4 regions of the Alkaliphilus flagellatus genome follow, and region 3 is predicted to be linked to each of the others. Evidence: riboswitches for the same ligand, from Rfam matches in the RefSeq annotation. Region 3 holds a riboswitch; each other region holds the start of a gene.

Region 1 (7,808 bases), on a different contig from region 3:
TTAATAAGCAATAAACCATCTATTTTCCTCTCTGTATCTAAATATATTTCATTATGATGGAACCCTTACCATTACTATATTTTACTGTCGTATATGCACCATTCACCAAAATATTTTGTGGGGGTGTATGACCAACATCAGCATCTAGAATAACAGGGATATTAAAACTTTCAAAAACATCCTTCAAGGCATCAGTTAATGTAAAATCACCTATATCTTTATATCCACTCGTTCGTCCAAAAAGCACACCTTTAATATTGGAAAACCAATGATTTTGTTTCATTTGCCATAAAGCTCTATAAATTTCTGCTGCATCCATTCCAACCGTTTCAAGATACCAAATGACACCTTCTTCATGACAGTATTGATTCACAAAATTATTAACATTATCAAATGGAGTGCCCACCAAAACTTGTAAACTATTTACACATCCTCCAATCAATCTCCCTGAAAATGTCACTTCATCTTCTTTGTTTAAAGTTTTCCATTCAGTTTGTGAATCGAGATAAAATCCTTTAGCAGGATTTGAATACACCTTATCCCAACTGGATTGATATTTTTCAGATGAGTATTGTGTAATTTCTTCATTTTCATTACAACTGAGTACATCTATCCACATACTAGATAGCCCATCCCATTCAGGAGCTGATAGTTCAGTGAAATTTACACCATGAGCAGAAGCATGACCCGTTATTGTAGTGTAAGCAAAAATTAATGTACTTATATCTGAGTAACCTAATATCCATTTCGGATTCAATTCTTTTAGTTTATCCCAATCGATAAATGGTAAGATTTCCATTGCAAAACTACCTCCCCAAGGAGGCATTATTACACTAATACTATGATCTTGAAGAAAATCCATTAATTCTTCTACTCTTTTTTCTTTAGAAGCACTTCTCCCTTTGTGTTGAGTTAGTACAGTTTCGCCGATTAAGACTTTAAAACCCTTTTTCTCTACTTGTAGCTTTGCTTCATCTACAAGTATATGTAATGTTTCTTCAACGCCACTTGAGGGAGCAGTTACACCTATTAAACTGTCTGGCTTTAGGGATGTTGGATATTTAATTTTCATAAAATTCTCCTTTAAATACTTGTTTAATATTTAATAGATTCTACATTACTGAGAATTATTCCTTCTTCAACTAACCTGCACATTTAGTTTAAGTGTACCTTTTCACAATCTCTTCTCCATATTAACATAAATATCCATAAACTTCATCATGAGATTTACCTGAAACGACCGTTTTTGGTTTCAGAAAAGGAGACTCTCTAAAAAACTCAAAATCTACTAAAATACATAACCAAAAATATAACCAAAATGTATCTACCAATATACACATTTCAAACCCCCTTTTGGTATAGTGAATGTATGATGAAAGGGGGAATTTACCTTGAAATTTGGATATGCAAGGGTGAGTACGCAAGACTGATAGTAAAGATATAAATATTATTGATTTGTGGAAAATTGATTAAGATAGAAATTTTAGTTATTTTGAGGCTAGAAAAGCTATTTAACAGTATATAAATGTAAATCACACTTTCTATATTGAAAAATAGAGTTAAGTGTGTATAAAGTTGTTACTTAAAAATAGTAGGTAAAAATAAGTATTTATATTAATTAGAAGAAAAAGTACTTCTAGAATAGCTGAAAAATTTCTAAAAATATAAGCTTAAATAGTTCAAACTATTTGAGATTTAGTAATTTTTTTCTAACTTTTTAAGTTTAGAACTCAAACTATTTGAGATAAACATATGAGAAATCTAATTAATAAGAATATTTTTTTCCAAACTTTATGAGAACTAACAGTAAATTTGCTTAAATTATTGCATAAGTCTTGGCAAATGTGGTATATTATAAATAAGCAAAGTAAAAAGATAAATGTGCGTTGGACAATTATAACAAAAGAAAAAGCAGGTGCTGCGAACACCTGCTTTTTCTACTTTATTGCGGTTATTAATGCTGCTAATGCTGTAATTAAGGCTGCGATTGCTGTCATAAGTTTTATTATGTACTCTTCTTTCTCTTCTGTGCGTCGTGACAATTATAACTCACCTCCCTTAGATCCTGGAAGGATAAGTTTATTATATCATAGCTTTATTCTAGTTCTTCTCTTTTTTCGTTATTACCTTCTAATTCATATTTCATGCCTTACAAGAACCTGATCGCAACATCATATCTTACTACAGAAACGATAAGTATGGCTAATAATGCTAACACATAACTAGCTTCAATAATGTTACCTTTTTTACTTCCAGTGCTCATTACTGGAACCACTAAACGAATATCTAAAATTCTATATATCATCATATATATCTTAGACTTTCTTAAATAAGTGTGTAATCCAGTCTTTTTCAATATTCTAGGCAATATAGATAATGGAATACCTTCCTTTGTAAATATATCAGCCAAATAAAGATGACTAAAATAACCGATGAAAAAAGCTGGTGTAGCTTGGGGATATCCTATTTTATTGCTTAAATATGATACTGCCATTGTAAGTGCAACTAATCCTTCGATTGAATGTAAAAAACTCCGATGTGGAAATATAGCTATGCCTATAAAAATTAGCCCTATTAAATATAAATTTAAATCATTATACTTGTTGAAGTTGTAAAAAATAATCCATATGCCCGCGCCTATATAAATTGACATCAATGCATATTTTCTAAACACTGTAGCTACCTTCTTGATACCTTTTATAACGCTTTTATATATATTACCAACAAAGGGTATTCTTTTTAAAATTCGCTCGCCTTTAACACCTATGAGTCCAAGTAAGGAAAGCAATATCCCAATCCCATAAATAAGTATTTTAGATTTACTGGATGAAATCCCCATGGCCATTAACATTTGAATCAACTTGCCAGGACTAATTATAATCAAAAGGCCAATTCCTATTGTAAATGCAATTGTAACAGCTTTAATTAATATATTCTCGGCTGTATCTATTGCCTTATTAGCTACTCCAGTAGCTGGATTTAAGCGATTTATATAACTATGTTGACTATCTGCGTCAGGCATAAGTGTAGCAATCCCAGCTATAATAATTTGAACCAGGCTAATTCCACTTGTAGTTACATATGGAATCACTGTAAATAAAGGTATTGTCAATATTATGCAATAGCTTAATACCCCTATTTTAAGATGAGTTTTTCCCATCATGTCAATAACCTCCTACTACATCAAATTTTGTTTTAGTACCTTTATATTTATTACCGTTTCCTATTATTTGTTCGAAGTAGTTAATAAATATTGATACCTAGTTGGGATCAAATTGTTTACTCCTACCTTTCAAGATGATTTCTAAAGCTTCTTCTTGGGTAAAATTCTTTTCTCTGTAAGGCTGATCTGTAGTAAGCGCATCATATACATCTACTATACTTAATATCCTTGCTAAGTACGGTATTCCATCCCCTTTTATCCCTTCAGGACATCCTGAATCATCCCACTTTTCGTGGTGATATTTTACTATTGCAGCACACTTGCTTAAAGAATCTTGCTTTAAAAGAAGTTCTTCACTATAAATAGGATGTTTTTTTATTATTTTCATTTCAACATCATTTGGATATTTATGTTTTTAATCACAATCACAGCCTCAATTTATTATACAGGTAGGTTTTATCTTAATAAATGGTATAATAATAACAAAAAATCCAAATAGTATATGCTCTTTTAATGGTCTTTGTTATTACTGCTTATTATTCATATTCATTATATATATCTACACTATATATAATGAATATGTTGTTTATAAGTTATTAAACATAATTATTGAATCAATTAAAAAGCAGTCAGCTTTAAAGAAAAGCCAACTGCTTTAGTTCTATATACAATTAATTTTTATACATAATAATAGGATTTAATATTGTTTTTCTATAGAATATTCTTTTTCGTTTTTAATCATTAAATTAGGTGATTTTGTTTTTTTAGCGGCATCATAAGTAGTATCTATAGTAATCCATTCATTAGTATCCTTTAAGTATACTTGATTCCAAGCATGGTATGTATCAATATCATTTTTACGTCCCATTATTAGTTTGGTAGGAACATCTACACTTCTAAGCATTGCCGCAAATAAGGCTGAATAATCATAGCATATTCCTTTGGATACTTTTAATGTTTCCTCTATAGAAGGTATATATTCTGTGCTAATGTTGTTTGTTTTATTATTATCATAACTAATATTGTTTATAATATAATTATATATTGCAGTAACTTTATCTTTATCATTTTGAGCATTTTTAGTTAATTCCCTAGCCTTTTTAATGGGAGCCATATCGTTATGCCAGTGAATCATTTGGATGGATTGTAAAAATACTTCGTTTTTATTTGTTGATTCTAAAATAACATCCTCTTTTTTTACTAGCTTATATTTATTGCCTTCTACATTTTCTAAAATAGAAATCGTATACTCTCCATCTCCAAACTGTAATGGAAAACTATTATTTGATTTTAGATTATAAGTATATTTCACATCACCTTTACTAATAATTACTTTTGTAGTCACTTGTTTTTGAGGATCATAATTAATACTTACTAATCCAGCATCTAATTTGGTTTTATCAATACCTGGAGTAGAAGCTTGTGCAAAGACTACCGTGGAGTATACTGATAAAATAATAACTAACAAAGAAATTACTTTACGTAGCTTTAACATAAAAACTCCCCTTTCGGTAACTGGCTACCATCTTATTTCTAAGGAAGGCCCTTTAGCTTTGCGTCTCTAGCTTTCACTAGATTTGCCTTTATCGGTGGAAAGCACCTGATAAATATATTTAATTATCTTTTACTATACTACAATTTGTCCTAGTTTTATATAGTACAAAAGTTTTAAATATTTGTTTTAAATATTTGTTTTTAATAATTTATTTAATAATATTTCTTTTTTATTATACTATCAATAATCTCAAATACATTCTTATTATTAATCATATTATTTTTATCTAGCTTGCTATCATATAAATACCCTAACTTATATAAGCTTAACATATAATTTTTTAATACAGCTAAATATACTTACTTTTATCAAAATAAAGTTTAATTAATCTGGATGGCTTTCACGACTAATCGTGTTGGTGGATTTTTTACATTAATAGGATCACAAGTAATCAATGTTAGTTCACTTTTATTACGGTCTTCCAATACTGAAATTTCATTCTCGTCTACTATTTCTTTGCTAAAAACCCTATAAATAAATTCATTATTTTTTGTATCCATCACTGAAATTTCATCGTTGATTTCTAATTCATTTAATCTATTAAAATGACGCCCATATTTTCTACTTCTATGTCCTGCTATTGCATAATTATTTCCTTCCCAAGGCTTTCCAGTGTTATTAATACTGGATATAGAAACATTTAAATGCTCCTTTGTTGCACCTTTTAATACTGGCATTAATAGATCAATTTTTTCAATTATTAAAGTGGCTTCAACAGGCCATTTTTTATCCAATTCTAACATCTTTTTATTTTCCGATTGATGTACCATCTGATCTTCAAGACTTTCATCTTCTTCAATTATATCCTCTTTAATGTTATCTATATCTTGGTTCGTATCATCATCTATAGCACGAATTGCACTCATACTTTTAATATAATTATTCTTAATCTCTTGTTGTTTTATATCATAATAAAAATTACGCAAATTTGGGTACAAAATAATGCCACTACCAATAACGATTAATGTTATTGCTAGTACATTTTTGATAGATAATCTATTTTTCATTATATCCTCCAATAAATTTATACACTATTAATATCCTGGCATCCAAATATATGATAATTGCCTTTACTTAATCTTTTAGCCTGGTACATAGCTTGGTCAGCCTGTCTAATTAGTGTATCTATGTCCTTATTATCACCACTATAAAAACTTACTCCAATACTAACAGATGTCTCTATACAATTATGTCCCAATATAATTGGAGTATTTGTCGATTTTAAGATACGCTTTAGAATTACATCACACTCCTCTAAAGATTTTAGATTCTGTAATATAATAACAAACTCGTCACCACCTATACGGCTTACCGTATCTCCCGATCTTACACAAGACTTAAAACGATGAGCTATTTCTATCAATAGAAGATCTCCAGTTTGGTGGCCCATTGTATCGTTGACAGGCTTCAAGTTATCTATATCAAGATAGCATATAGCTAGGACTTTTCCAGTATCTTGGGTTTGGGTAACTGCCTGCTGTAATCTGTCATATAACAAACGTCGGTTTGGCAGATTTGTTAGCATATCGAAAAAGGCAATTTGTTCAAGTTCCTTCTTACGGTTTTTCAATTCTAAGATAGTCTTTATCAACAGAACCATTAACATACTTACTATTACCCTTATTGTTATTTTAAAGGCTCTTTCCACTGGCTTAATCAATTTTGTTGATGCACCTATTATTAACCTTTCACCTGTATGTGGTGACACCCTCCAAAGCTCATAAATATATTCTTGCTCGTCAAACTGGATTAACTTAGTAGTCTTTAATATATCAGAAAAGTATACAGTTACTGGTGTAGATCCCTTAGAGTAAGAAACCTTACTTTGATCTATTTGGAGTCCATCCTGATCTAGTTTCCATATAATCGTTGCTGTCACAGTAAATACAAGAATAAACGTAATTATTAATAAACTTATATAATAGTACAATCTATTTCTAACATTTAATGATTTTTTCTTTTTTACAAAAAAAGCTTTCATTTTATCTCATTTTATCTCCTCTTACCATCATTAGAAATAATGATGCTTTTAACTTAATGGAACAATAAGTCCTCCATCTTCTTCAGTTGGAGAACTTATTGTCTAAATGCTTTAAGTATATTTATTGTTAAACTCTGTTACTTATGCCTTTTATTGAGCAGCTTTCTTTCTTATTGTTACCCAACCTAAAATAATTAGTAACAGCCCAGCCAAATACATCATAAGAGGACTTCCTTCACCTGTTTGAGGTAGCTTCTCAGTTTCAAAATCTGTTATAGTTCCTAGTGGTATACCATCATCTGGTACCTCAACCCCGTCATCTACAGGAGTTTCTTCGATTACAGGAGTCTCTGGCTCTTCTGGCTCAACATACTCCTGTGGTTCTACTGGTTCTGTTGGTTTCGTTGGATTTGTTGGTTCTGTTGGTCTATTTGGTTTATCTGGTTTGTCTGGCTTATCTGGTTCTTCTCCACCAGGTGTAGTTGGTGTTTTAATATTTTCCAAAACCAAATTAACAGTAATAGAACTACTTATTGTTATTTTATGAATAGTTTCGTCTAAATCATATCTTCTTGGTGCTTTTGTTTCAGCTAGTGTATATTTCCCTAATGGTAAACCTGTAACCGTATCTACTCCATTTTCGTCGGTTGTTAGTACAGCTACTACTTCTCCTTTAGAGTCTTTAAGCTCAAACTCTGCTCCTGATAATACTATTGTACTATTTTTACTATCTACCTTTTTAATACTTAACCCACCTAAAATTGGTTGTGGCGGTGTTTTTATATTTGATATAGATAGATCAATATGAAGTTCCTTATCTTCTTCATCACTTCCACTAATAACTATGGTGCGAGTCTTGGAGTCTAATTTATATCCCTTTGGTGGTTTTGTTTCTCTTAAAGTATATGTGCCTTGGGGTAAATTTTCTTGCTTTGCTGATCCGTTATCATCTGTTATTAAAATATACTCCTTGTTAGTTTCAGTATTATTAAGTTTAAATTCTGCTCCAGCTAAAACCTTAGTTTCATCTTTAGAATCTACTTTCTTGATAGCTAGTGAACCAAGCTTGTAGTTTTTAACTTCTAAAGTTTTCGTTCTTGTATTATTAT
Region 2 (7,808 bases), on a different contig from region 3:
ATAATCACCAATATACATTATTTTTTATTTAGTTAAACCTATTAATAGTATAAACCAAACATGACTCTTTATCACCATAACTTGTAAGAAAAAATAACTCTAGGTTTTGTAGTAATAAAAAAGTACAGGATATTAAACTCTCTAACATCTCTGTACTTTTTCATATACATTTAAAAATAATAATTTTTATCTATTCCTCCACCAAGGCCACAGCCCTAATAGGCGAACCAGATCCATCTCTTATTTTAAGAGGCAATCCAAAATATAAAAATCTTTTATTTACCAGCTTATCAAGATTACATAGGTTTTCTGTATTTGTAATGTCGTACTCTCCACATACTAAATGTCCAGAAAAGTCTAGATCATCTGGATGATCTATGGCTGGAGCATCCACTCCGATATTTACAACACCCTTTTCTGCAAGCCACTTTGCAGCGTTATAACTAAGTCCTGTATATGTGGTTTGCCACTTATCTGTACCAAAATTCCTATCATAATGGCCTGTGTATAGAAGGATAATATCTCCACGTTCCAGCCTTTGTCCAGATTTAGAGAGGGCAGTTTCTAAATCATTAGGCTCGATTTTCTTTTAGCATCTAAAGATATGTTTTGATAAGATTTCTATTTACTGTATCAGGAACCAGATTATATTTTCATGCTATTCAAAGTAGCATTACCCGTTTTCTAAACTTATTGCATAACTTTATTTTTAAATCCAATTGTGTATTCATTGTATTTTTTTCTAATTGTTGTCAACTGTCTCTGTTAGTGTTTACTTTACTAAATTAGTGTGTGATTTCTTAAAACGGTTAGGGGACTTAAAAGTTATCTTGCCAATTGATACTCGTATAACTGCACTTATATAAAGAAGGTCAGTAAATATAGTAATTTGGTATTTTAATGACGAACAAAGTCGGATTACGTCGAACGAAATATAAAGGATTTTTGGTTATTTTGTAGAAAAATAAAATCTCGAAAGATATTATTTACATAATTTGCATTTTAAAATATAATCATTAATTTCATATAAAGTTAAAGGCAAACCTATTGAAAGATAGAGACGCAAAGCCACGGGTCTAAAGCATTTGCTATGATAGCCGGGCTGCTGAATTTTGAATCTAGGGTACCCTATGTTTTCTCGGCATAGGGTATTTTATTATGCCTTTTTATATTATTTGGAATATTCCAATATTTAAAATTAAAACACAAAATTTGATTAGGAGGAATTTCATGAAAAAGTATTCAAAAGGTTGTTTAATTTCTTTGTCAGTAGTCTTCATTATCCAATCCATTATAATTCCTGTATCGGATCCTACAATGGGTTTTAATGCTTATGCTATTGAAGGTCAGCTTAGTACAGATGACCATTCTCAATCAACGTTGGAGGATATAGAAAATGAATCTGCTTCAGAAGATTTAGAGGATCATCTCAAGGAACCTGTTTCAGAAGACTTAGAGGAGCATCTCAGTGAACTTGATGAAGAAGGAATACTAGAAATCGAATTAATTAGCGGAGAAAGCAATAAAAATTCAAGTGTCAGCGATGAAGTCTATGGTATTGTGAATGTAATTATAGATATAACGCCACCCTCTATTCCAGAAAACTTAAAAGTTGAGGAAATTTCAGACAGTTACATCGCCTTGTCTTGGGATGAATCCATAGATGATCAAGAAGTAAAAGGATATATCTTATATAGAGATGGAGATGAAATAGCTATCGTAGATCGTAACTACTATCAAGACGACGATTTGGATACATCAACTACCTACGAGTATTCTGTGGCTGCCTTTGATTATTATGATAATATTTCTGAAAAAAGTGATCCTATAAAAGTAACGACATCCATTAGAATAGGTAACGGAGTAGGCTTAAAAGGAAAATATTATGACGATGACAGACTTATTGATAAAAAACATGAACAACTAGATCAAACAATTAATTTTAATTGGCAGCATGCATCCCCTGCTCCTGGTGTTAGTGGAGATGAATTTTCAGTCAGTTGGACTGGGCAAATAGAACCTATATTTTCAGAGGAATATACAATCTATATTGAAGCTCATGGAGGTGCAAGACTATGGATTGATGTTGAAAATCTCAGCCTAAAAAAAGGCAGAATACATGTTAGGAATGGTTGGTATCTTGTTGATAAAAAAGGTGATGTTGATGGCTCACTTGAAATCGGAATATATGAGAAAATGAGACTGGATGGAACTTATGAGTATGCATTTGCAAATGCAGGCTCGTCTAAGTTTAAGGAAGAGAAAGAAGACTGGTACGAAAACGGATTACAATTATTCGGGGCTTCACAAGACCTGAAGGATTCTGTTCGGTATTCGGAACAATTCGTTGAAGATATCACAGCTATTGATGAAAATGCAATAATAACTTTTGTGGGGCATTCAAAAGGTGGTGCAGAAGCCGCTGCAAACGCAGTTGCAAATAATAAAAATGCAATTCTATTTAACCCTGCAACAGTTAATTTAAAAGCTTATGGTCTTGATAGTTCGGAATATACAGCATCTATGATTGCGTATATTGTAGAAGGTGATATTTTAAACACTGTAGAAGGTTGGTTTTCAAAACCTATTGAAAGTGTAGTTGATTTACCTATACAATACCCTGTTAATACGTGGAATCCAAAGAGGAACATAGATAATGGTATTAAAAATCATTCAATGGATGCAGTAAAAGATGCAATTAAAGAAAGGGAGGAAAACAATAAATAATGAGTAGAAAGATGATTTATATTATATTTATCATTATAACTTTTTCTGCCATATTATCTTCTTGTCGATTAGAGGGCAAAGGTAAGGAAAAGGAAGAATATAAGATTACTAATATAAGTATTTACAAAGGTACTCCAGTGTGGAAGTTAGCATTAGCTGTCAGAGATCAAGAAGTTAAAATTATCGAAAAAATAGCGCAAGATAAACCTGAGCTTATTGATTATCAAGAGCCTAAATATGGAGCAACTTTACTATTATGGGCTATAGGAATGGAGAAATATAATTCTGCAGAGGCACTGTTAAAATGTGGTGCTGATCCAAACATAGCATCAACAGTTCAAGGAAATACCCCACTTTTTATAGCTGCAGGATATTCTTGGGTAGATAAAGATGCGAAGAAGGATCCGAAATATGTACAACTCTTATTACGCTATGGTGCTAATCCAAATATTGCTTATAGCGGGTATGATGATGAAGGGAATGAGTTGATTACTGAGCCGGGGACTACTCCTCTTATGTACTCTATAGGTTCTGGTATTGAAAAGACAATAGCATTAGTAGAAGCTGGGGCTGATATTGAATATAAGACTGAAAGTGGTAGAACTGCTTCAGTTTTTGCATTGAAACATAGTGGCGAACCTGAATATGCTTATTATCTAATAGTTCAAAGAAAGGCAACTATTTCAGAACCATACTATACAAGACCAGTCAACATTAGTGCATATAAAAAGAAGGAACTATATCCAGTCGACTTGCTGAGAAGATGGATATTTGATCTTGGTTCAGAAAAGTACAAGCTAAAAATGGAAATAGTTGATGAATTCTCTAGACAAGGTGTGAACTATTGGGATACTGAAATTGACAAACATACACTAGATCAGATCAAGAATTTGTATCCAGATTCAAGGGAAGAATATATACAAAAGTATTAAGCATTTTTGAATAAGTAATTGCATAAATTAGCATGACTGTCAGCATTAAAGTTAATCATAAGCGGTGGAAAGACAAAACAAAGTCCTTCCATCGCTTTCTTCCGTTTTTGAGACGCCAAAACTCACTGCAAAGACAAGGGTGGACAATGGGACGTCAGCCTGTGCCAAAAATGCAATAATTGGTAAGAAAATTTTGATATAACATGCATAAATTCGCCCATAATAGTAGTAAGGACGGCGATAGCATGAGATATATAGAAGGTATCCATAGAAAAAGTAAGATTGCCTTTCCAGAATATGTAGATGACTACATTACAGAGGATAATTCTGTAAGGATAATAGATGCTTTCGTAGAAACATTAGATGTAGGTTCATTAGGATTTAAAAATGCAGCCCCCCAGAAGAGAGGCAGACCTGGATATAACCCCAAAGACCTACTTAAACTATATATTTATGGCTATATGAACAAAATTACTTCATCAAGAAAGTTAGAAAAAGCGACTCAAACAAATATAGAGGTAATGTGGTTGTTAAGGAGATTAACACCAGATGACAAGTCTATATCCGAATTTAGAAGAAACAATAAAAATGCTATTAATGAAACATTTAAACGCTTTACATCTCTGTTAAATGAATGGGATCTTTTCGGTAAAAAGGTAATAGCAGTTGATGGTTCTAAGTTTAGGGCCTGTAATTCAAAGAAAAATACCTTCAGTACTAAAAATTTAAATCGAAAGATCAAATACTTAGAAGAGAAGATACAAAACTATATGACAGAAATAGAAGAGAATGATAGCAAAGAATCTAGCACTCATAAGCCAACTAAAGAACAAATTCAAGCAAAGATTAAAGACCTTAAAGAGCGAAAAGGGAAATATGAAGGGTATAAAGAAGAAATAGAAAAAAGTGATATAAAAGAAATATCAACAACAGATCCAGAATCAAGATTAATGGCTGCAAATAACAACGGAGTTGAGGTATGTTACAATGTCCAAACCGCAGTAGATAGCAAGCATAAGTTAGTAGTAGACTGTGATGTTATAAATAATCCAACTGATCATGGTATGTTAAGTAAAATGTCTGAAGGTGCAAAAAAGTATTCGATGTGGAAGAACTTAAAACTTTAGCAGACAAAGGTTATTACAATGTAGCGGACTTAAAAAAATGTGAAGAAGAGGATATCATAGCTTATATTTCTAAGCAAGTTTTTCCAAACTCAACAGGTGAAGTAGACTTTTATTTAGATAAATTTATATATGATAAAGAAGAGAATATTTATATATGTCCTAAAGGAGAAAAACTTTACTCTAGAAGAAAAAATCCTATTGATGAAAATACAAAAGAAATAGTATACTAAAACTTTGAAGTTTGTGGTATGTGCGGCTTTAAAGATAAATGTACAAAGGATAAAAGAGGTAGACGAGTGAGGAGACCCATAGATCAAGATATTTTAGATAGAGCAGACCATAGAATGATGGAAAACAAAGAACTCTATAGACAAAGACAAATGATTGTAGAACATCCCTTCGGGACCATAAAGCGAGGGTTAGGCATGACGTATTTTCTGACAAAAGGTATGCAGTCAGTAAAAGCGCAGATTTCTTTTGCTTTTTTAGCCTATAATATGAAACGAGCAATAAATATATTAGGAGTAAAGGAAATAATTCGGAGACTAACAGGTAAAAAGGTATTTGTTAGCCTCTAAAAAGACACGGGGACGTTTCAATTGTCTTAAAGTAATTAATGTATTATGCTTAAGTAGGGTGATATTATGGCAAGAGAAGCAAGAAAAAGAAGTAATACGGGAATCTATCATGTTATGTTAAGAGGAATAGACAAAAGAGATATCTTTCTAGATGATGAGGATAGGAAGAAGTTTATTGAAAATGTTATAAGAGCTAAAGAAGCTGGAGGATTTGAAATATATGGTTATTGTCTAATGGATAACCATATACATATGTTAATTAAAGAAGATGAAGAAATTGGAATAAGCATCAAACGTATTACAGTAGGATATATTGGATGGCATAATAATAAATATGAAAGAACAGGTCATTTATTTCAAAATAGATATAAGAGTGAACCTGTTGAAACAGAAAATTATTTAATAACAGTGTTAAGATATATTCATCAAAATCCGGTTAAAGCGAGAATCATAGATAAGTTAGAGAATTACAATTGGAGTAGTCATAAAGAATATTTATTAACATATCAAGGGCATAGTTCATTTATAAATACAGAATTAATTAAATCTTACTTTAGAACGGCAGAAGATTTTATCAGTTATATGAATGTCCAGAATAGTGATGAATGTTTAGAGTATAAGCCTGTTAAAAAGTATAATGATGATACTTTTAAAAAAATAATTCATAAAAAATATAATATTAATGATTTAAATAAATTATCAGTTGAGGAAAGAAATAAACTAATTAAAAATATTTATAATGAAACAGATATAAGTATTCGGCAATTAAGTAGAATATTAGGGATAGGGAAGACCATTGTAGAAAGGGCAGTCAAAAAAGACGATTGAAACGTCCCCTTGTCTCCCCCCTTGAAACGTCCCCTTGTCTCCCCTTGTCTCCGTACCCAATTGTCCAAAATGTACTTCGGAATATACTTATGGGGATGGAAGTCTTTTAATTTGTCCAGAGTGTGGTCATGAATGGACTCTAGATTTACATATTAAAATAAAGCCCCCATTGTCTCTTTTATCTCATTTATCAACAAAAATTATTAATAAGTATTAATTTGGTATGATTTTTGCACGAAATATTTACATAGCATTAATTATAAATAAGAGGAGGATAAGGATGAAAGAGATTGTAATTGCAAGTGGTGTAAGAACAGCTATTGGGAGCTTTGGAGGTGCTTTATCAAAGGTTTCAGCAGTAGATATGGGCGCTGCTGTTATTAAAGAGGCATTGAAGCGAGCAAAAATTGAATCGAATATGGTAGATGAAGTATATATGGGTTGTGTGCTTCAAGCAGGTCTTGGACAAGGCGTTGCACGACAGGCTTCTATAAAGGCTGGAATTCCGCAAGAAGTGCCAGCTACAACTATTAATATGCTATGCGGTTCAGGACTAAAAACAGTATCTATGGCTGCTCAAACTATTATTGCTGGAGATAATGATATCGTTGTAGTTGGTGGGACAGAAAATATGAGTCAATCCCCTTATTTAGTTCCTAATGGCAGATGGGGTATGAGAATGGGAAATAGCGATATTGTAGATTCTATGATTAATGATGGATTAACTGATGCATTCAATAATTACCATATGGGTATCACTGCTGAAAATCTAGCAGAAAAGTACTCTTTAACAAGAGAAGAACAGGACCAGTTTGCTGCAGAAAGTCAAAATAAAGCTAGGAAAGCAATTTCAGAAGGAAAATTTAAGGATGAGATTGTGCCAATTGAAATTTCACAAAGAAAAGGAGAACCAATAGTTATAGATACTGATGAGTATCCTAAGGCAGGCATAACTGTAGAATCTTTAGGAAAATTAAGACCTGCTTTCAAAAAAGATGGAACTGTAACAGCTGGAAATGCTTCTGGAATTAATGACGGAGCTGCTGCTCTAGTATTAATGACAAAAGAGAAGGCAGATGAGTTAGGAATAGAACCATTAGCAACATTAGTATCCTATAGCAGTGCAGGAGTAGATCCTTCTATTATGGGAATTGGTCCAGTTCCAGCGACAGAAATGGCACTTAAAAAAGCTAAATTAACAATTGCTGAAATGGATTTAATCGAAGCAAATGAAGCCTTTGCTGCTCAAGCCCTATCAGTAGGAAAGGAATTAGGATGGGATAAAAACAAGGTAAATGTAAATGGAGGAGCTATAGCCTTGGGACATCCAATAGGAGCTAGTGGTGCTAGAATTTTAGTAACTTTACTTTATGAAATGAAAAGAACAACTGCAAAATATGGTTTAGCGACATTATGTATTGGTGGAGGAATGGGAACAGCAGTAGTTGTTAAACGTTAGATTTAGAAGCAGCAAAAACTCCTTAGTTATGGTTTTTTTGCTGCTTTTTTAAAACTAGATTTTATGATAATAATATATATATATCAGGAATTCTGGGGGTGATTAAAATTAATATTAAAAAACAGGAGTATTTAAGTCTAAACTCTCTAGATATAAC
Region 3 (7,808 bases):
AATGCTGTATTTAGAATTAAATTATTAAAGGAAGGAGGAAAGATATTATCAATTTATAAAACAATAAACATTAAAGGAGGATATTTTATGGAGATGTTTTTTGTTCCGATTGCTATTGTAGGGGTCATTCTTCTGCTTATATTGAGCATATTGCTAATGTGGAGAAAAGTTCCACAGGATAAGGCTGTAGTTATTACTGGTCTTAAAAAACGTGTAATTTCAGGAGGCGGGGGCTTTATAGTTCCCTTATTAGAAAGAACTGATATTATTTCCCTGGAAAACATGAAGATAGAAGTAAGAACCGATGGTGCTTTAACAGAACAAGGGGTAGATATAAAAGCCGACGGAGTTGCTGTATTAAAGGTTAAATCCGATATGGAGTCAATTCTTTCTGCTGTAGAGCAGTTTAATACAGGGGCAGAGAAAACAACTATTGATTTTATTAAAGATACAGCAAAGGATGTACTTGAAGGGAAGCTACGTGAAATTATTTCTAAAATGTCTGTAGAAGAGATATATAGAGATAGAGAAAAATTTGCTTCCCAGGTTCAAGAGGTTGCAGCTCTTGATTTAGCAGATATGGGACTAGAGATTAAGGCTTTTACAATTAGAGACATTAAAGATGATAATGGATACCTAGAAGCATTAGGTAAGAGTAGAATTGCGGAAGTAAAAAGAGATGCTGAAATTGCTGAAGCAGAAGCTAGTAAAGAAACTAAGGTTAAGACAGCGGAAGCTAATAGGCAAGGAGAACAAGCGAGGTTAGTTGCAGAGACCCAAATTGCTGAAGCTTCTAAAGAAAAAGAATTAAAGGTTCAATCCTATAGAAAAGATCAAGAAACGGAAAAAGCTAAGGCAGACCTTGCTTACGAAATCGAAGCAAGTAAAGTGCAACAGGAAGTTGAAAAGGAAAAAATGCAGGTTCAAATTGTTAGAAAGCAAAAAGAAATTGAACTGGCAGAACAAGAGGCTCTAAGACGCGAAAGAGAGCTTGAAGCCACGATTAAAAAGCAATCTGATGCGGAAAAATATAGTGCCCAAAAGAGAGCTGAAGCAGAAAGATATAGAGAAATACAAGATGCAGAGGCATCAGCAGAAGCTATCCGTTTAAGAGGTAAGGCTACAGCAGAAGCTAGAAGAGAAGAAGGTATGGCAGAGGTTGAAATTATTAGAGAAAAAGGTAAGGCAGAAGCCGAAGCCATGATGAAAAAAGCAGAGGCATTTAAGCAATATAACGATGCAGCTATTACTCAAATGATTATAGAAAAGCTACCTGAAATTGCTAAAGCAGTTGCAGAGCCATTATCTAAAACTGAGAAGATTGTTATTGTTGATTCAGGTAACGGTGGTGGTAAAGGTGCTGCAAAGGTATCTGGCTATGTTACAGATATTATGGCATCGCTACCAGAAACAGTTAATGCATTAACAGGAGTAGATTTATCCCAAGTTTTAAAGGGGAAGGACCTAGGGACATTTAATTTATCATCTAAAGACCAAACCATAGATCAAAATAATGACATAGCAGAATAAAGTTAATAAAAATTATAGTAATTTAAGTAAAAGGAGCGATTGTATAATCACTCCTTTTATTTACTATTATATATTAAATAAAGAGTATAATTACTCTTTACATAATTAATGTTTTGTTGTATAATCGTACAAGTAGGGCACTAGACCTAGAAAAACTAAAACTATGCTGATGTGGCTCAGGGGTAGAGCACTTCCTTGGTAAGGAAGAGGTCGGCGGTTCGATTCCGCTCATCAGCTCCATAGAAATCTTATAAAATGCCGCTTCTAGAAGGATCTAGGGGTGGTGTTTTTTTATGTAAAGATAAAAGTGTGCCAATTGTGTGCCACTTTTTTTAGTTAATAGATATTTATAAAAAATATATTTAACTATGTATGAAATGATATTTTAATATATAACTGATATAATAGTGTTATTCTTTATAAATTTAAATAAAAAAGATAACATCATTTAAGAAACCAAGTGATAATAATCTATATGGGAGTTGATAATAATGGCAGAAATAAAATACGAGATTAAAGAAAATATAGGTGTTTTATCTGAAAGCAATAAAGGCTGGACAAAGGAGCTAAATCTTATTAGCTGGAACGGACGAGAAGCTAAATTCGATATTAGAGAATGGGACCCAGAACATATAAAAATGGGAAAAGGTCTTACACTTAGTAAAGAGGAATTAAAGAAGTTAAGAGATATATTAAATAATATGGATTTATAATTATGAAGTTGAGGAGCACTGATTGTGGATAATTCAAAAAGTATAACTTATGTATCTAATGCAGGTGTTTTAATCAATATTAATAATAAGAAGATATTAATAGATGGTTTGTGTATTTCTAAAATACGCATCTATAAGAGCACACCTGTAGAAATTAGAGAAAAAATAATAAATGGCATTTCTCCTTTTGATAATATAGATATTATGCTAATAACTCATCAACATAGTGATCATTTTGATGCTAACTTAATATGTAGTTTTTTAGAAAAAAGTCCTAATACAACTGTCATATCGACAAGCAAAGTTGTTTCTGGCATAAGATACTGCATGTCTAATACTAGGTCTATTAATTTAGTTGAGTTGGACCCTTTATTTCACTGTAGTGAGAGAATTAAGATAAATGGGGTAGAAATTCAAGCAATATCAATGATTCATGAAGGAAAAGATTGTGTAGATGTAAATAATCTAGCTTTTCTTATAGAATATGGTGTAAAAATACTACATCTAGGCGATGCTGCTCCAGTTAAAGAAAATTTTGAATCACTTAATCTTAAACAACATAAAATAGATGCGTTAATTGTAAATTTCCCTTATGTAAGTATTCCTAGGGCTAGGGAAATCATTAAGAATTATACTGATACACAAAAAATATTAGTAGTACATCTACCCTATAAAGAATTAGATAAGTTTAACTGGATAAGAGTTGCAAAGAAAAGTTATGAACGTAATAAGGATAGTTTTATTCAAACTATATTTATGGGAGAGATAGGAATGACTATCAATTTATAAAAATATATAAATAAATATATTTGCATAATTTTATTTATTATAAAATATTTTTTTGATAGAATATACATCAGATAAATTTTAAGGAGGATATTTATGGATCAAGGACAAGAACTATTTTTAGGGTATATTTTAGAAAGAGTACAAGAAGATAAAGTTGAGGAAGCAAAGGCATTGTTTTTAGAAAACTTTAAAAAACTAACAGAGGGCAATTTTACTCAGGAAGATATTGTGATGCTTATTCCTAAAGCAATGGCCCTATTAAAACCAGATAAGGTAGAAGAAGTACTAGCAGTTATGAATGAGTTTGCTGGAGACCTAAAAAAATAATAATATGGATTTATAAATAGCAAAGTATAAAAGGATAAAGGATTTGCTTTTTTTATTTAGCATCACCCTTTATCCTTATTTTTACCATATTTAATTATATATATTTCCTTAATTAATGATCCTATATCTTTAATACTACTATATCTTACCATACCTTCACAACTAACAATCCCAAAGATATAACAGACAGCTGTAAAGGGTTTATAATATATTTTATTAAGTAGATATGCCGAGGCACCATATAATAAAATAGCTATTGCCAATGATGATGTAAGAACTTTAAATATTAAAACTTTTTTATCTAAATCAGTTTTTAATACCATTCTTAGATATTTTTCCATGGGTTGACAATAGCAAGACAGTAGAAGATACGAGAATATTTATAGAAATGGGTAAAAAATAATTTGCATCAAATAATGGATTCCAGGCAGGGATATGGTATAAGCAAAACCTAGCAGGTATAATTGGTTGCCATGGAATGAATTTTGCGAATAGGTCAACAAGCATAGGTTATTGGCTTGGAGAAGGGTATCAAGGTAAAGGAATAATGACAAAAGCAACTAAGGCATTGGTAGAGTATTTATTAGTAGAATTGAATCTTAATAGAGTGGAAATTAGATGTGCTGAAAATAACTACAAGAGTAGAGCTATTCCTGAAAGATTAGGATTTACTAATGAAGGAACTTTAAGGGAGACAGAATGGCTTTATGACCATTATGTAGATCATGTTGTTTATGGTATGTTAGCTAGACAGTGGAAAGATATTAGGAATACTCAGGTATAGGAAGTATGTAAGAGTTTAATTGTTTATAAAGTCGTAAAAGATGTAAAATCCAAAGTAAGGATTTTATAGAATATATGGCATAGGATTAAAAATATGACTTAGGTTTTAATTAGCTTATACTTTGTTCATAATGAATAATTAGTAAATTTGGGAGGTGGATTATGTTTAAAATTGAGCGGATTAAATCATTTATACCATTCATAATGGGATTTATAGCCTATAATGTAGTAACAACCATCTTAAATTTACTTGGTAAAAATAAAGAAATAATTAAATATACCACTTTTATAATTATAATAATGCTATATATCATTATAAGTTTGTTGTACGAGAAGAATAATGCATAATATCTTTTAAAGGAGTAACAGATGAAAAATACGAAGTGAGGTGATGTTATATGATATATAAAACAAATGTAATGAGAATATTTGATAAAGCGAAAGTAGAATATAAAAGTCATAGTTATGCCAATACAAAAGCTATTAGTGGGATTGATGTTGCAAATGTTTTAAATCAGAATCCAAATCAAATGTTTAAAACACTTGTAACAGTAGGGAAAACAAATAAATATTATGTGTTCCTGGTTCCAGTTGCTGATGAACTGGATTTAAAAAAAGCAGCTGATAGTGTTAACGAAAAATCAATCGAAATGTTAAAATCAAAAGATTTATTCTCTATTACAGGATACATACATGGAGGATGCTCCCCTATTGGTATGAAAAAAAGTTTCTATACTACGATTGATGAGTCGGCACGTAATTTTGAAACAATCATATTTAGTGCTGGCAAAATTGGGTATCAGGTTGAGATAAGCCTTGAAGAATTAAAAAAGGTTATTAGCTTTAATTTAGCTTATATTGTTTATTTGAAAAAGGAACAATAAAATGAGTATAATCTTTATACATGGATATATCACATTATTTATATATTGTGAAGAAGTAAAAGCTGCTACTTGTTTCGTAGTATCATTTAAAGACGTAACAGCTCTAAAAAGTACAATAGATGTAAACTTTTCAACAATGATAAGTATAAGTGATTATGTATTTGTAGAGTTTGATGAAAAAAAGACTATTTTATATCAGGAAGGTTGATAATAATATGCCTTGTGTTGCTCAATTCGGTATTATAGATAAGTTTGAAAAGAATAAAGACTATTCATCTGATTATGAACCCCGAAAATATAACTGTGTTGCCATTGATGATGATATTTTGAACGATTGGTGGGAAGAATTAACCTTTATGAAAACTTACTTTCATTGCTATAGTAGACCAAATTTTGCACTTGCAAGATATGGCGTTACTATTATACCTCCAGAATCATTAGAAACTTTTTATAACATTGTTTCAAAAGATATAAGATCCAAATTATCAGAAGAATTGATTAATTTAATGGTATTGCTAAGAACGGCAATATCATTAAATAAATATGTTATACACTATGGTGTATGAACTTATTACTAAATTTGTATCATCTTTTTTAGTCGTATTAAATGAAAATGTGTAAGGTGGTATTTTTTTATTTTACTATTTTTAGCTAATTTACGATAATTTTTTACAATATAGTAATATGGTAATATAGTAATATAATGTAAAGTATGATATTATATTAAAAATAAGATACATATACAAAATACTTATAAATGGCAAACTTACTGAAAGGTAAGGACGCAAAGCCATGGATCTAAAGAAAATTTTTTCTATGATTGCCAGGTTGCTAAGTTAAAAGCTATTACAAATAGATGGCCTAGCTTAGGTATGTCTATTTTTTTTATATTTATAGGTTTAATTATCAAAATAATTCAATAGGGGGCAAGGATATGCGCAAAAATGTACATATCGTTGGAGTAGGGACATATCATCCAACAAAAGAGGTAAGTAACGAATTTATTATTAATCATTTTAAAGAATATGGTAATGAAGATCATGTAGAAAACTTGCTTAATAAGTTAGGTAGAAAAACCAGAAAGCAGACATTAGGAAATGAAAATAGTATCGATATGGGGGTTAAGGCTGCAGAAAAAGCTTTAACAGATGCAGGGCTTAATCCTGAGGATATTGATATGATCATATCAGCAACAGATACCCCTGAATATTTAATGCCCACATGTGCATTGATTATCAGAAATAAGTTAAAAGCTAAAAATGCATCTAGTGTGTTTGATATGAATAATAATTGTGTAGGCATGGTTAATGCAATGGATGTAGCAAGTCGATATTTAAAAACAGATGAAAAATATAAGAGAGTTTTAGTTGTTGGATCTGTATTAGTTAGTCCTTTTGCACGAGAAGATGACATGGTTACCTACTCCATCGTAGGAGATGGTGCTGCTGCAGTTATATTAGAAGTGAGAGAAGAGGAAGAAATAAGAGGTATGCTAGGCTCTAGAATGTATACTGATGATGACTATAATAACACCATAAGATTTCCGACTTGTGGTTTATTAAATATTTCGAAGGATAGTTTAACTTCCTATCATAGGAAAATGGAATGGATACCTTTTGATTTTAGCTTCCTTGCTGATAAATGGTCAGAACTAATAATCAAATTACTAGAAGAATATAATTACCAACCAAGAGATGTTTCCCATTATTTTATGTCACAATTTTCAAAGGAGGATATAAAAGTTACCTTAGAAAAATTAGGGGCAAAAATGAGACAAGCTACTTTTGTTGCGGATAAATATGGTTATAACGGCAGCGCCAGTCCTATTATAGCATTAAATGATAGACTGAAAAAAGAAGCCTTTAAAAAAGATGAGATTATTATATTTTGCTCTGTTGCAGCAGGATATACTATGGAAGCTTTGCTCTATAAATGGTAATAGAGCAAAGTGACACTCAGAAAGGAGATATTATGTTAAATAATACAAATACAATTGTTGATTATCAGAAAAAAACACTGAAGGTTGTATTAATTATTTATTCGATTAGTGGATTCATGGCTATGCTAGCTTTTTCTTTGATGAAATATCTTGGACTATATGATTCAATTCAATGGGGATCTCTTGGTATATTTGGTATATTAATTACCATAGAAACTATTCTTTTTTTTATTCTGCATAAAAGAACAGTCGTTAATGAAAATTTTAACGAGAAAATCTTTAAGCAGTTAAAGGTATTGATATTTATATTAACTTTTGTGAATTATCTTTACTTAGTATTTATGGTTCCATCTAAGGAGCTTTGGATGAGTGTATTTTATTTTATTATATTAGGTGCTTTATTTTTAGATCTTAAACTAAATATTGCCTTTATTGTTACCGGCATGCTATGCCAGGTTATAATATTTAAATTGTATCCAATTGCTTTACCGGGACAAGAAGTTTTTCTGCAAGAGATGATTATAAGAATAATTGTGATTACTCTTACTTCATTTGGAATTTTCATCTTTACTTTTTTCGCTTCAAGACTACTAAATGAAATTGAAAAAAATGAAGAAGACCTTAGAAATAATAATAAAAAAACACTACATATTCTTGAGAAAACTGCACATTTTGCTAATACTTTATTAGATGCAAGTGATATGGTATCATCTATTGCTGAAGAAGAAAGTAGTTCTATGCAAGAGATAGCGTATACTAGTCAACAGGTGTTAAACTCAAATAATGAGATATTGGATAAATCTAAAGAAAATAATAACAGCCTTCAAAATTTATTAGAAGGAA
Region 4 (7,808 bases), on a different contig from region 3:
CTGTACAGCCTGAAAAGTAATTAATGGTATATCACAGGTAGATATTAGGATTTTTTCATTCTCCTCGAAATATGATATTCCCTTCATTAGATTATCTAACATATTCTTTTCTTGATCGATTATTTCATCTACCTTATTACCTATATATGGAGTTAAGAGGGCTTTATTACCCACAACTAATATATACTCTATCATTTCTGACTGGGTTAAGGCATCTATAGTGTACTCTATTAAAGGCTTCCCTTTAAAATTAATTAATGCTTTTCCTTGTCCAAAATATTTAATGTCCTGCTCTCCTTCGCCTGCTAATATAATGGCTTTCATTAGTTAACCCCCTAACTTAGCAAATACTTACCTAAAAGTTCTAACATTCAAACTATTACTTTTATTCTTCTTTATATATTTGTAATTGCTCCATCATATGATCTGTTAGATTCTCTATATGCTTCATTCCACATTTATAGGCCTTGTCTGGATCCCTATTACGTATTGCATCTAATAAGGCCTGATGCTCGTCTACAAGTTCTTTAGCCTTATTATATCGGGAAATATAACGAACACGAAAGCGATAGATCTGTTCCCTTAAACTTTGAGAAATTTGATTCAGCTTATTGTTGCCTGTGGAATTAAAAATACGATCATGGAACTCCACATCTTTCTGGATCATTCCTTCAATATTATCTTCTTCGTAATAACGTTTAAATTCATCACAAACAGATGTAAGTTCATTAATTTCATCGTCGGACATTCTTTCCGCTGCTAAAGATGCTGCTAATCCTTCCAATACCATTCGTACTTCTAATACCTCTAAGACATCCTTTATTGAAACATCTGCAACATAGGCGCCCCTTCTAGGAACCATAACTACTAGACCTTCTAGTTCTAGTTTTCGTATAGCTTCCCTTACAGGCGTTCTACTAACCCCCAACTGCTCTGCCATCTGAATTTCCATCAGTCTTTTTCCAGGTTCTAGCTTACCATCTAATATAGATTGTCTTAAATATTCAAAAACGATTTCCCTTAAAGGCTTATAGTTTTCTATGTATAGCTTTTCTAAATTATCCAATTTTTTTACCTCCATTATAGGTTTGAACCATATATGTTTGTTTATAAAATAAGGATAGATGTTCATATGCGGATTTTGCTTTTTCATAATTTTTATATATACCAAAAACTGTAGGACCACTTCCAGACATCATCGCTCCTAAGGCATTATATTCCATCATTCTTCTTTTAATCTCAGTAATAATATTATATTTTGTTTCTGTTACAGTTTCTAATATATTACCCATATTACTTGATAAAGCATAAATATTACCTTCTTTAATAGCATCAACTAATTGAGTTGTATTAGGTCTATCTGTTATTTTAGACAAATCTAACTGTCCGTATACTTCCCCAGTGGATACAGATATGGGAGGTTTAGCTAATACTATCCAAGTATTTTTAATATTAGAATCTATAGGAGTCAGTTTATCTCCTATACCTTTTGCTAAGGCAGTTCCTCCTAAAATACAAAATGGAACATCTGCTCCAATGGTTACCCCTATATCCATAAGCTCTTTTGTGGAAAGCCTTAGATCCCATAGATGATTAAGGCCTTTTAAAACTGCGGCTGCATTAGAGCTCCCACCTGCTAGCCCAGCTGCTACTGGGATTTGCTTATCTATATAAATATCTACCCCCTTAGAAATAGATAATACCCTTCGGAGCCTATCCGCTGCCTTATATGCAATATTCGAAACATTTTTAGGAATATATTCACAGTTGGTGAAGATTTTTATTTCTTTATCATCTCTTTCTCTAATACATATATTGTCATATAAATTTATTTGCTGCATAATCATTTCTACTTCATGGTAACCATCGGGCCTTTTGCCTATCACATCTAATGATAGGTTAATCTTTGCCCTAGATTTCAAATTTATTTGTTTCATTGTTTTCTCTCCTCAACCAACATTATATCTGATAAATCATCTATTATTATATATTAATAAGGGCTTTTTCTGCAATACTTAACAAAAGCATAAAAGGACTGTCAATAAGACAGTCCTTTTTACTATAGCTTAAAGTTGTGAACTTTTTCAATAATAATATGATCTCCAGCTTTAACAGCTACTGGATTCTCAATTTGATTTGTTTCCATAATCCTTTGTACAGTTGTATGATATCTTTTAGCAACCTTCCACAGAGTGTCCTCAGGTTGCATAAAATATATAGTTAAACTCGGTCTTGATGTTATATTAACATCTTCTTCTAATTCATCAATATTTGCAATTACATCTATAACTTTTTTACAATATGCTTCACAGGTAGCTCCTACATTTATCTTCAGCTCAACCTGTTCTCCATTTATAACATTATAGTTTGTTTCTTCTATAAATAATTCAACTTCAGCTTCCATATCTTCTTGTAGACCTTCAAGATCAACATAATGTTTAAATGGAACTTCTTGAATAAAGCTATATAAAGGTTGTATTCCTTCCATTGCCTTATACATAATTGTAGCTTCTAATATTCCCTCTATCATAGTTTTATCTACTACAAGACTATAGTCTGTTAAAATTGGTTTAACATTAACAGAAAATACTTCATTAATAGGAGGATGGCCATGAGGTATATCTAAAGTTTCTCTCAAAAGTACATGTGCTCTATTCATACCAATATTTTCGTTTAATTCAATCTGCTTTTTGTTGATTTTAAGCACTTTACTTGGTGAATATGTATCAACCAATATCTCCCTACTTTGAGTGTCCATAACCTTGGCCTCTACTTTAATTACCCCTTCAATTTCTACTATCTTTCTCTCACCACGAATATTCTCTTTAATATCATAGTAAAGTTCGTCAACAGAAAGTTTTAATTTATATTTCATATCACTAAAAGCATCCGTAATTTCTACAAAGTGAGTAAATGGAATCTCTCTTTTAATTATCTTTAATGGATTTTCATCATCTTCATCAACATATAATAAATCGATATTTACTATACCACCTACAATTACTTTTCCATCGGTAATTTTAGTTTCCCTCTCTAGTACTGTAGCATCCCATTTTAAAACTTCTTTAATCTCATATTCATCTTCATCTATTTCGAAATTATCTTTTACTAATGTTTCTGATTTGTTGACTCCTACAATATCAGTGTATTGAAATGTTTCCTTCAACACTTGAATATCCTCTAGGCCTGCAAGATCCTTAGTAATTTCCATAGTCTTTTCTTCAATACCTTTACCAGTTAAGTTAATTACAGCCTTTACCCCAATTTTCCTATCGTTGTTTATATTAAAGTCAACGTGTTCAACTTCTGCTACTACTTCACTCTTCATTTTAGAATTAATACCTTCAATTTCAATACTTTGCTTAAATTCTGTGCTACTATCTATGCTGTAAAGAGGTTGTTCTCCTTTTTCAGAAACATATAAAATCTTAAAATATGTAGTCCCTTCTACAGCAATTTTGTTATCCATTATCTCTTGCTTAGTTAATTGTACTTTACCATTGGCAGATAAAACTCTTGTAATGTCAGGCTTTGTATCAGGTACTAGAATATCTCCTTCTACAATTGTCTGAGCAATATTTTCACCTACTACTTGATCCAATTTAAACAAGTCTCTTATTAGTTCAACAGACATACATTTGCCTCCTCCCGAAATCTTTTAAAATCCTTACTATACTATATTTTGTTGTGTACAAAATATGTTAAAAAATTTATTACCATTTTAGTTAGTCCAATAAAATTTCTCTTTTACATATATATGTTATTAAATAAAAAAAAGAAGTGAAAATGCAGGATTTTCACTTCTTTTTTTGCTATTCTATCTAAAGGAATTAACCTTAATCTCAATAATATTATAGATTGAAACTGATACTTAATAACTAAGCCAATAGGTTTATAATAATATTTGGAATTAACATAGCTACAAACATACCATAAATAACATCAAACCATAATACAGATGCAATAGTGCATAGATAAATAAGTCCAACAATAGGTGTAGCTAATATTCTAATCCATATTGGTGTTTCTTCTTTTTTAATTCCATTCCAAATATTTTTAGCATCTTGAATACTAGGAAAAGCATGCATTGCTATAGAAATACCTAGCCATATAAAAAAGTAATCTACTGTATGACCATCACCAAACCTAATTACTGGTATAGCTCCTGGAAGAGCTATCAAAGCACCTAGGATAGTATTAATTAAAAATGGTCCTATTCCTATTAATAACTGTTTAATAGGCTCTGTAGGAATCTCATGTGTTACATATCCAGCTGGATTTTTTAGGCTAAAATAACAAACATCTAATACTGCAACCCTTGTAATTCTACAAAATAACTGATGTGCAAGTTCGTGAACAATTACACCTGGAAAGGTTGTTATAGAAACCAAAAAACCTGGTATTATATACATTAATTCTACCTCCTCTCATCTTTATAGGCATAAATACAATTCAACATTTTTCCTATATTATCTACTATCTTAATTTGATCAGCCCTGAAATAACATCTTCTAACCATTTTATCTCCCTATTACTGTACTGATTTTGCTGATTTCTAAGTAAATCCATTGTTTTATTTCTTTCTTCTTCCATATTATTATAATGATATGCTAAGGCAAGATTTGATATAAAATAGGGTTCCTGCGGACTAATCTCATAAGCCTTTTTTGCAAAGTCCAATGCTGCTTTATCTTCATATCTTTTAAGTTCAATTCTACTTAATCCAACATAAGCACGTGGATTTTCAATATTGTGTTCTAAAACTTTGTTGCAATATTCAATGCCTCGATCGAACTCGCCTCTTTCCCTATAAAGTGCAGAAAGAAATAAATAGCCATCATAAAATGTGGGATCAATACTAAGTATTTTATTCATATACTCTTCTGATTCATCATATCTTCCTTGATCGTAATAGACATTAGCTAAATAATAAATAGCAAAAACATCCTCTGGATTTTTATTAACCCAATTTTCTAATTCATTAAAAAACTCTTGGGTTCCTAGATCATATTGATCTAATACGTTCACTAACTCCTCGCTTGGATAAAAATTCCTAGATATTTTATCCATAATTTCATTAACTTCCTCAACTAAATCCTGTTCGTCCAGATCTCTACCACCAATTATATCAATAGTATTAATGGCTTCTTCAATTTTATTATTATGATAGTAGGTAACCGCCAGTTTAGCTAATATTAATGTGGAGTCTGGATACTGTTCTAATGCCTTTTCATACTCCTCCATAGCTGTTTTATATTTGTGGGCTGTTTCTGCCTTTTTCCCTCTTTCATAGGCAATACCACTGATTAATGTTTGAGGAAATCTCATTATACCAGCAATAAACGTAAATATTAATATTATAATAAATCCCTTAACCCATAGAGGTATGGGTCTCCTAACAAATTCTTCTCTACACTCTCTACATAGTGCTAGATTATATCCCTCTTCAACATGAGGACTATTGCAGTTTTTACATACTCCATCATCGACATAATCCTGCTCCATTACTTCTTCCGACATATTTTTAGCCTCCTTTCATAGATAATATAACTTTAAAATAAAAAAAGCTTTGTACAAAAGCGCACAAAGCTAAGGATAATCCTTATATAATTGGATTATCCTTTTCGGCAACCCGGCTACCATAGTAAAATATACTTTAGGCCCAAGGCTTTGCGTCATTATCTTTCGATAATTTTGCCCTTTTCAAATACTGTATATATTTTTCCGTTTAACAGGTATATAATTATACATTTCTCTACAAAATCCTTTATTATCATATCGACAAAAAACGCCATTATTCGACAATGGCGCTTTCAATTAATTTTAATTTTTCCTTTCTTCTCATCTGCTTTATTTCATATTCCCTCTTCTGGGCAGATACTTTATCATCATACTCTTCAAAATATACAAGCTTTACAGGAAGTCTAGCCCTTGTATATTTCCCACCATTCCCATCTCCATGGGTTTTAACTCTCTTCTCTAAATTATTAGTCCATCCAGTGTATAGGCTCTTATCAGCACATTCTAATATGTATACGTAGTTCATTTTAATCACCATATATATTTTATCATTTTTCTAGTACTAGCCTACTTTAATAAATTTAAAATAGTATCATAAACCATCTTCGGAAGCACATTAAAGGAATAATCTCTTTCTACTCTCTCTGTAAACTTATGAGCATCTTTGCCGAAAGGTCCTATATTTACTACAGGAAGGTTAAGTTCTTGCATTTCTTTAAGTGGAAGATTATATTTTACACCAAAACCTGGCATATTTTCTTTTAAAACTCCGATGATAGAATCTTCTTTTGGTGCAGCAGCATAGCTTAAATCTGATATATAAGGATAGAATTTTTTTCTAACTATATTAAATTTGTTGTCAGCAGCTTCAATAGCATCATCAACAGCTCTTAGAAGATTTTTCTCTTTAACTTCATTACCTTCTACATAAATGTGAGGATAATATGGTGGTGAGAAATAAGCTATAACTACAGGTTCTTTATCAGACCACATTTTATGTACTTGCTCTACAAGTTTTAATGCAAAAACCCTTTCATCAATTTTATCATTATCAAGTAGCTCTCTATTTAATTTCTCAAGCATTAAATTAAGTTCTTCACCTTTTTCAGCCCTAACTTTTTCAACTAGCTCTTCATAAGTAATAACTCTTGCTTTCCAAGGTAACTCCGCATAAGGATAACTACTCATTTTACAATAACTCTTATATTGATTATTTAACTCATCTATAGTATTTTGGAAAGCTTTAAAAGCTCCTACTAACATTCTGTTCATTACTTCATCAGGAGTAGATATATGGGTAGCATAGTTAAAGTAAAGATATGAAGTCTTCGCAATTTGTACTGAGTATTCTGTTTTTAAGTCTTGTTGCCTCAAAGTAATTGGTGGAAGAGACACTTCTCCTTCAGCCACATCACAGTACTCCATATTTAAGTTAAATTCCTTAGTTATGCTAGAAGATATTTGATTAGGGTCTAATCCTTTATAGGGTTCCCCCACATGGGTTTCTTTACCTACTATAAAGAAACTAGGCATTAGTTTACCAACAGTACCTATGTATACATATCTATTTTCATCGCCAACATATCTAGGAGCACTATAATCAGTGTCTATAACTGCTAAGTATTCATAGCCTTCCGACTCTTTAAGCCTAACTAATTCAGGTACTACAGATAGCATTCCACCAGAGTTGCCTTCTTCATCACATACAGCAGCAAATATAACATTTCCCTCTAGATTATCTACGTTTTTAGCTAGTTCTTCCATTATGGTCATGATAATTGCTACTCCGCATTTCATATCAAAAATTCCTCTACCAAAGATATAATTTCCAGTGTCTAAATCAATTCTGGCTTCTTCAGGAATGATTACTTCTTTTAATTTTTCAATTAATTCTAAAGGTTTAGTAGCATACTCTTTTAAGTCACCATAATCCGTTATACCAACAGTGTCTGTATGTCCAATTAAAATAACTGTCTTATTGGAATTTCCCTTTTTTCCTTTAATCGTAGCCAAAGTAGATTTTCTACCAATCTCATCGTCTATAACATCTACGTATTTTAAGTTTTCAGGATTATTCTTAAAATAATCCATTTCACCAAAGAATTTATAGATTCTTTTAACCACATTATTTTCTTCTTTAGTACCTACAACACTAAGGATACTTGTAAGCCCTATAGCTAGCTCTTCAGCTCTTTTACCAATGTCCATTATAATACCCCCTTAATATGTATTGTTTTACTCTAAATCTTTAAACCATCAATACTAAAGCTCTTCACGCACAAGAGGCA

Evidence for each region. A riboswitch is a leader RNA that binds a small molecule or an ion and turns the genes downstream of it on or off. The one in region 3 is predicted to bind cyclic di-GMP.
Region 1: linked by a shared signal. The riboswitch ahead of KQI88_RS05005 (transglutaminase-like domain-containing protein) and the one ahead of KQI88_RS03940 (ketoacyl-ACP synthase III) in region 3 are both predicted to bind cyclic di-GMP.
Region 2: linked by a shared signal. The riboswitch ahead of KQI88_RS06955 (PA14 domain-containing protein) and the one ahead of KQI88_RS03940 (ketoacyl-ACP synthase III) in region 3 are both predicted to bind cyclic di-GMP.
Region 4: linked by a shared signal. The riboswitch ahead of KQI88_RS06625 (tetratricopeptide repeat protein) and the one ahead of KQI88_RS03940 (ketoacyl-ACP synthase III) in region 3 are both predicted to bind cyclic di-GMP.

Annotation. Positions count from the first base shown of each region.
Region 1 is NZ_JAHLQK010000002.1:16,926-24,733, reverse strand. It holds gene KQI88_RS05020 (S66 family peptidase) at 38-1,072, opposite strand; gene KQI88_RS05015 (metal-dependent hydrolase) at 2,150-3,163, opposite strand; partial or broken gene KQI88_RS05010 (HD-GYP domain-containing protein) at 3,261-3,560, opposite strand; gene KQI88_RS05005 (transglutaminase-like domain-containing protein) at 3,861-4,658, opposite strand; cyclic di-GMP riboswitch class I at 4,671-4,755, opposite strand; gene KQI88_RS05000 (class D sortase) at 5,039-5,725, opposite strand; gene KQI88_RS04995 (GGDEF domain-containing protein) at 5,743-6,699, opposite strand; gene KQI88_RS04990 (collagen binding domain-containing protein) at 6,850-7,808, opposite strand, start outside.
Region 2 is NZ_JAHLQK010000002.1:438,078-445,885, forward strand. It holds gene KQI88_RS06945 (EcsC family protein) at 1-18, opposite strand, end outside; gene KQI88_RS06950 (cyclase family protein) at 191-583, opposite strand; cyclic di-GMP riboswitch class I at 1,028-1,110, shown strand; gene KQI88_RS06955 (PA14 domain-containing protein) at 1,264-2,727, shown strand; gene KQI88_RS06960 (ankyrin repeat domain-containing protein) at 2,727-3,659, shown strand; gene KQI88_RS06965 (transposase) at 3,905-4,786, shown strand; gene KQI88_RS06970 (hypothetical protein) at 4,765-5,016, shown strand; gene KQI88_RS06975 (transposase) at 5,035-5,364, shown strand; gene KQI88_RS06980 (transposase) at 5,431-6,192, shown strand; gene KQI88_RS18745 (hypothetical protein) at 6,227-6,409, shown strand; gene KQI88_RS06990 (acetyl-CoA C-acetyltransferase) at 6,473-7,651, shown strand; gene KQI88_RS06995 (sigma-54 interaction domain-containing protein) at 7,750-7,808, shown strand, end outside.
Region 3 is NZ_JAHLQK010000001.1:844,498-852,305, forward strand. It holds gene KQI88_RS03885 (flotillin family protein) at 88-1,530, shown strand; tRNA gene KQI88_RS03890 (tRNA-Thr) at 1,696-1,770, shown strand; gene KQI88_RS03895 (YdbC family protein) at 2,022-2,243, shown strand; gene KQI88_RS03900 (MBL fold metallo-hydrolase) at 2,268-3,032, shown strand; gene KQI88_RS03905 (hypothetical protein) at 3,126-3,359, shown strand; gene KQI88_RS03910 (hypothetical protein) at 3,422-3,682, opposite strand; partial or broken gene KQI88_RS03915 (GNAT family N-acetyltransferase) at 3,787-4,143, shown strand; gene KQI88_RS03920 (hypothetical protein) at 4,305-4,490, shown strand; gene ybaK (Cys-tRNA(Pro) deacylase) at 4,541-5,026, shown strand; gene KQI88_RS03930 (hypothetical protein) at 5,028-5,234, shown strand; gene KQI88_RS03935 (hypothetical protein) at 5,242-5,592, shown strand; cyclic di-GMP riboswitch class I at 5,776-5,862, shown strand; gene KQI88_RS03940 (ketoacyl-ACP synthase III) at 5,961-6,965, shown strand; gene KQI88_RS03945 (methyl-accepting chemotaxis protein) at 6,998-7,808, shown strand, end outside.
Region 4 is NZ_JAHLQK010000002.1:362,755-370,562, reverse strand. It holds gene KQI88_RS06650 (nucleotidyltransferase family protein) at 1-324, opposite strand, end outside; gene KQI88_RS06645 (GntR family transcriptional regulator) at 386-1,066, opposite strand; gene ispE (4-(cytidine 5'-diphospho)-2-C-methyl-D-erythritol kinase) at 1,059-1,937, opposite strand; gene KQI88_RS06635 (DUF3794 and LysM peptidoglycan-binding domain-containing protein) at 2,060-3,634, opposite strand; gene KQI88_RS06630 (metalloprotease family protein) at 3,879-4,412, opposite strand; gene KQI88_RS06625 (tetratricopeptide repeat protein) at 4,477-5,520, opposite strand; cyclic di-GMP riboswitch class I at 5,624-5,709, opposite strand; gene KQI88_RS06620 (GIY-YIG nuclease family protein) at 5,795-6,046, opposite strand; gene KQI88_RS06615 (M20/M25/M40 family metallo-hydrolase) at 6,088-7,728, opposite strand; gene arcA (arginine deiminase) at 7,783-7,808, opposite strand, start outside.